DNA from 2 places in the Lacrimispora sp. YZC11 genome. Region 2 is predicted to be linked to the other one. Evidence: a T-box and tRNA genes for the amino acid it is inferred to sense, from the RefSeq annotation. Region 2 holds a T-box; the other holds one or more tRNA genes.

Region 1 (3,192 bases), on a different contig from region 2:
TGGCAGTGCTGAAAATGGAATCCATGTCTCTGCCTGTTGCCAGAACAATGGTATAATTTTCTCTCAGCCTTTCTATGGTCTCCAAAGCACTGGCCGGAATTGTCCAGTCTTTATGGTCCAGCAGTGTCATATCTACATCAAAGCTTACAATTGGCTTCATCTATATTCACCTATTTATCTTCCTAAATAATCGTCTCCTTATCATAATATATTAAATTTGAAAATTTTTCAAGAAATATACTTTACCAATTGGAAATTTTCTGCTATAATGTCATAGTGTCTAGGGAACGGAGTATGGCGTAGCTTGGTAGCGCGCTCGGCTGGGGGCCGAGAGGTCGCAGGTTCAAATCCTGTTACTCCGATTGACAATATACTTAAGAATACCGGTTTTCCTTATTAATATAAGGTCTCCGGTATTTTTTTGTATCATCATTGCGCATATTACCTGTGCCTTTCCCTAAGGATTTATGCCGCAATAGGTTTATGAAATCAGGAGGTGTGTCTTATGAGTTATCATTATCTTGACATGGAACATTATCTGCGAAAGGATCAATTTGACCTTTTCCGTAATCTCGCTTATCCATATGTAGGTATGACCGCAAATTTGGACATAACAAATTTCATGAGTTACATAAAAGAAAAGGAGCTGCCCTTTTATTTGACTTTCCTTTACGCGACAGCTCAGACAGCCAACTCTATCCCGGAATTTCGCCGCCGTATCCAAGGAAAAGGGATCATCGAATATGACCACTGCATTCCTTCCTATACCCTGGCGTTAGAAAATGAAAATTATTGTTATTGCACCGCAGACGACAGGCTGCCCTTCGACGCCTTTCTAAAGGATGGTAAGCAGCGGCAGGAAAATGCCAGACAAATCCAGGTCCTATCAGACGGAGAAAACGAGAACCAGCTCTTTTTCTTTTCCAGCATTCCCTGGGTAAGCTATACTTCTATTATACAACCGGTTCCCATTCCTGCGGACAGCAATCCCCGTATTACCTGGGGGAAGTATTTTAAATCAGAAGGAAGCTTAAAAATACCGGTATCAGTTCTGGCGAATCATGCTCTTATGGATGGATTCCATATTTCTAAGTTCTTTTTGGAGCTTCAAAACAGGTGTGACAACTTGGATTGGCTGCTATAAACTCTACTAGTTTATGGAAGAATTTTGCTTGCCTTTTTTCGGTTTTTCAGTTACAATGCTTTTATGGAGACATAGCTCAGCTGGGAGAGCATCTGCTTGACGTGTAGAGGGTCGCAGGTTCGAGTCCTGTTGTCTCCATTAGCTGATATAGGGTCGAAATTTAGAACAGTTTGATTGGACTGCTTAGAATTTCGGCCCTATACTATATCAAAAATCTTAATATTATCAGGGTTTTCTACATTTCTAATCGCGAACTTCCGATCCAACTCTCATGAAATATCCAGTACTTAAAACAGTTACACTTCAAAAGAAGTTACGTTTTCGCTAAGTCTGCTTGAGAAGGACTTTTCTCAATAGACTGTTTATGGCACATGTGATATAATTTTAGCAAATGGTAAGATTTCTATTGATACGCAATAGCAACAGATAGGGGGGCGCTTAAAGTGAATGCATTTCTATTAATAATACCACTCTTTCTCATAAGGTTCGGTTTGCTGAAAATGATAAATAAGGATGCTTTAAGCCGTGCCGCTCTCTTTGCCCCATTAGAGGGAGGAGAAAAGGTTGCCTACCTTTTTTACCAGCTTTCAAACGCTTTTATTATCTTATATTTGGTTTTTCTGAAAATCCAGACCAAACCGCCATTGTTTTTTATCGCCTTATTAATCTACATCTTAGGCATCAGTGTTCTTATCATTTCCACTGTTAACTTTGCAAAACCTGAGCAAAGCGGAATAAATACAAACGGAATATTTAAGATTTCCAGAAACCCTATGTATATAGGGTATTTCATATATTTCTCAAGCTGTGTATTGTTAACACATTCTATATTGCTGCTTATATCTCTGCTTGTTTTTCAAATATCTGCACACTGGATTATTCTTTCCGAAGAAAGATGGTGTGTCAACAAATTTGGGACAGAGTATATAAACTACATGAATAAGGTTAAGCGGTATATTTAATATACCTTATTCCTAAGATGGGGAGTACATCCGCGTGAAAAAGTTGATGATAATAAAGCGAAATAAAAATATCCATTATCACAACTATTGCCATTAATAAACCCTGGCAGCTGCAAGAAATCCTTATAAAATGCAGGTATAATCTTCTTAAGATATATATATCAATAAATCTATTTTCTTTATGGCCTTTGTTTTATAATTCCTTTTATATATTCTGTTTCATTATGGGTTTTATAAACAATACCCTTTTCTTCTTCTGTACAGCCCATTAATAATTTTATTTCAGAATCACGCTTTAACAAGTCAACAATACATATGATGGCATCGACCTTCTGTTTCGGCGCTGTACCTTTCCAGATATCAATACCTCCTCCATCCATAGATGATGTATTTTTCAAATATCCATAATCAACTTTGTAAAGAAAGTTAGAATAACGTGGATGCACACTTCCTTTCGGTCTGTCGATAACAATTTCCGATTCTCTTACCAGCCTGTCTATTGCACTCCAAAATTCTTTATTCACTACTCTCCCCTTAAATCTTTAGTAAGTCTATTTTACTCTAAGAACCATGTTCTGCGATACGCTAAATCCTAAATCTCCAACTCATCTGTTCCGCCGACTCAAAATTCATACATAACATTTCCACTCTTCACAGATTATTCTGTGCCTTAGCAACCATTTCCGCCAGTGCTTACGGAAACTGATACAATATCTCTCTTTCAGCCAATAGACCTCATAATGTATACGGCCTTTAAGCCCCATTGCGAAAAAAAGATAAAGAAACTACTCGAATTAACTTCTCAGCCGCATTTTAATGGATTATTTGATAAATCTTCGGCAGCTCTTTTTTTCATGCCTTTAAGGGACCGGAATAAATTATGGAGGAAAGGTCCCTAAAATAGTAAAAATTTATAGGGCGGATGTGAAAATATCCTACAAAAAATCACATTTTCTTATAGAAAGCAACTTATTTTACAGAAAAAACAGCTATAAGAAAAGGCAAAAAAACAAAGTTTCTATCTAAAATACATAAAAAAATCGTGGCGGCGCCGGATTGGCTCCTGCTATGATATAGGTAAGAGGA
Region 2 (3,192 bases):
TCTGAAAGCTCTGCCTTTGCCTCCGGCACCTTCTCAATATTCATCATAATGAAACGGGTAGCGTTCCATACTTTATTGGCAAAATTTCTGCTGGCTTCCACGCGCTCCCAGTAGAAACGCATATCATTACCAGGCGCATTTCCGGTGATTAAGGTCATGCGGAGGGCATCGGCTCCGTACTTTTCGATGACCTCCAGAGGATCGATTCCGTTTCCTAAGGATTTGCTCATCTTACGGCCTTCGGAATCCCTTACCAGGCCGTGCATCAGCACCGTATGGAAGGGGAGCTTTCCGGTCTGCTCGATTCCCGAAAATACCATGCGGATTACCCAGAAGAAAATAATGTCGTAGCCGGTAACCAGCACATCGGTTGGGTAGAAATATTTTAAATCCTCTGTTTCCTCGGGCCAGCCTAAGGTGGAGAAAGGCCAGAGAGCGGACGAAAACCAGGTGTCAAGGGTATCCTCATCCTGGGTCAAATGGGTTCCTCCGCATTTGGGACATACTGTGGGATCTTCTTTTGACACGCTGATCTCCCCGCACTGGTCACAATAATATGCCGGGATACGGTGTCCCCACCAAAGCTGTCTGGAAATGCACCAGTCACGGATATTTTCAAGCCAGTGAAGATAAGTTTTATCAAATCTTTCCGGTACGAATTTCAGTTCTCCTGTTTTTAAAGCCTCAATTGCCGGCTTTGCCATCTCTTCCATCTTGACGAACCACTGCTGCTTTACCATAGGCTCTACGGTGGTCTTACAACGGTCATGGGTTCCTACCGCATGGGTATGGGGAACCACCTTCACCAAAAGACCCAGCTCCTCAAGATCCTTCACAATGGCCTTTCTGGCCTCATAACGCTCCATGCCATGATATTTGCTGCCGGGAAGGTTGATGGTGGCATCGTCATTCATGACGTTGATTTCAGGCAGGCTGTGTCTCTTTCCTACCTCAAAGTCATTGGGGTCGTGGGCCGGGGTAATCTTCACACAGCCGGTACCGAATTCTTTATCTACATAGGAATCTGCTACCACCGGTATATTGCGGCCTGTAAGCGGAAGCTCTAACATCTTTCCGATAAGATCCTGATAGCGCTCATCTTCCGGATTAACTGCCACCGCAGTATCTCCAAGAAGGGTTTCAGGTCTGGTGGTTGCAATCTCCACAAACCTGCCTTCTTCTCCTGCAATGGGATAATTGATATGCCAGAAGAAGCCGTTCTGGTCCTCATGCTCCACTTCCGCATCAGAAATGGAAGTCTGGCAAACCGGACACCAGTTTACGATACGGGAACCTTTATAAATATAGCCTTTTTCATAGAGCCGGATAAAAACTTCCTGTACGGCCGCTGAACAACCTTCATCCATGGTAAAACACTCTCTGTCCCAGTCGGCAGAGGATCCCATCTTATGAAGCTGGTTGATGATCCGCTCGCCATATTCTTTTCTCCAGTCCCAGCATTTTTCCAGGAAGCCTTCCCTGCCCAGTTCCTCCTTGTCAATTCCCTGCTTCTTTAAGCTTTCAATGACCTTTACTTCTGTAGCAATGGCCGCATGGTCCGTGCCCGGCTGCCATAGGGCCTCATAGCCCTGCATCCTCTTATAGCGGATCAGAATGTCCTGCATGGTGTTGTCTAAAGCATGCCCCATGTGTAGCTGCCCCGTAATATTAGGAGGCGGCATTACAATGGTAAAGGGCTTTTTATCCTTGTTTGGTTCTGCATGGAAATACTTCTTATCCAGCCATTTCTCATAAAGTTTGCCTTCAATCTCTGCCGGATTATAGGTCTTCTCCAATTCTTTCATCATGTTCTCCTTCCTGCTGACCGCCATGTATCCCGGGCTTATAGGTATGCCCTTGGGCGGAATTGCGCATCCAAATCGGAGCGCTTTTGTATATCAGAAAATTCCAAAGAGATTTTTCAGTATACAAAAAAAGCCCTCTGCATCGTTGGGATGCAAAGGGCGAATCAACGCGGTACCACCTTTATTCATATGGCAGATCCTGCCATATCTCACATAGCCTGTAACGCGGCCACACGTGAAAGCTTACTGAATGATTAAATTTCAGCCTTCCGGTTCTGAAGCTACCTTCCGCATACACTGCCTTAACCGTCTTTCAGCCGGTGAACGGTTCTCTCTTTCAGGGTTATAAGCGTACTCCTCTTCTTCTCTACCTTTTCCTTATACCTTGTAATGATAGTGTTTTTTTATGGTTTTGTCAAGACATAATATTCCGGTATTCCTGTTTCCATCTCTGGATAAGCTCGCCGGCTCCCTGCAAACGCTTGATCGGGTCCTTTTGAAACAGCTGTTCAAGCTCTTTAAGGCTGACCGCCCCGGCTGCCAGCGCCTCCGCCTTTTCTTTTTCTATTTCGCATTCCTGCCTCATTTCATCTGTAATGAGAGCCTGAAACCGTTCATTTAACACCAGACCCGGATTCCACTGGGCCAGATGGCATATTCTTTTTAGAATCTCAACATTTTTCACTAAGTCAAAGGATTTCTGGTAGGCCTGGCAGGCTTTGTCCGTCATAAACAGCCTGGCATAAGCTGCTCCCAGATTATTATATATTTTAGCCCGGAAGGCGTCATCCCCCCGGTCACCCTTTGGAAGATCCAGGATCTTCCGGTATTCTGACTCAGCCTTTCCATATTGCTTTCTGGAAAACAGGTAATCCGCCTTTGCCTTTAAGAACTCCTGGACAGGCATCCGACGGTAAGTGGTCAGATTCTGCCGGAACCGGCCGACCTCAGAAGCAGTATAGTAATCACATTCGTGAAGGATCGTGGCAAGAAGCTCATCCGGTTCCTCACCGCTTTGCTGCCATTTTTCCAGCTTGGCAGCCAGAAAAGCCATATCCAGATCTTCTCTGATAAACTGGATCAGGTTATTATCCACAAATTGATCCATGACCAAAAGAGGATTATTATAAATCACATAGCAAAGCTCCTGGGATGAAAACAAGCGTACTCCCAGGCCTTCAAAATAAAAGGGATGTTTAACCGGCTCCTGCCGGCAAAGAATCATACTCATAGCATAACCTCTTGCCTTATCACGGCCTCTGTGGCCGGAAATATTTCACCAAAACCCTTGTCTTTTAGTACCACTGCCATGGTTTTCTCATCCAAAAACCCAAAGCTGATCCCTATCCGGAGGTTTTTGTCCACCCGGTTCGGAAATCCTTCCAGT

The links. The T-box of region 2 lies ahead of AC27IJ_RS03750 (valine--tRNA ligase). A T-box ahead of a tRNA ligase gene usually reads a tRNA of that ligase, here a tRNA-Val.
Region 1: it has a tRNA-Val gene. The T-box ahead of AC27IJ_RS03750 (valine--tRNA ligase) is inferred to sense a tRNA for this amino acid. The anticodon was not compared.

The regions. Positions count from the first base shown of each region.
Region 1 is NZ_BAAJYQ010000009.1:7,091-10,282, forward strand. It holds gene AC27IJ_RS12955 (Cof-type HAD-IIB family hydrolase) at 1-160, opposite strand, end outside; tRNA gene AC27IJ_RS12960 (tRNA-Pro) at 289-362, shown strand; gene AC27IJ_RS12965 (CatA-like O-acetyltransferase) at 506-1,144, shown strand; tRNA gene AC27IJ_RS12970 (tRNA-Val) at 1,210-1,282, shown strand; gene AC27IJ_RS12975 (methyltransferase family protein) at 1,588-2,106, shown strand; gene AC27IJ_RS12980 (inorganic pyrophosphatase) at 2,286-2,630, opposite strand.
Region 2 is NZ_BAAJYQ010000005.1:127,518-130,709, forward strand. It holds gene AC27IJ_RS03750 (valine--tRNA ligase) at 1-1,805, opposite strand, end outside; T-box leader at 1,958-2,182, opposite strand; gene AC27IJ_RS03755 (hypothetical protein) at 2,221-3,036, opposite strand; gene AC27IJ_RS03760 (DUF5716 family protein) at 3,033-3,192, opposite strand, start outside.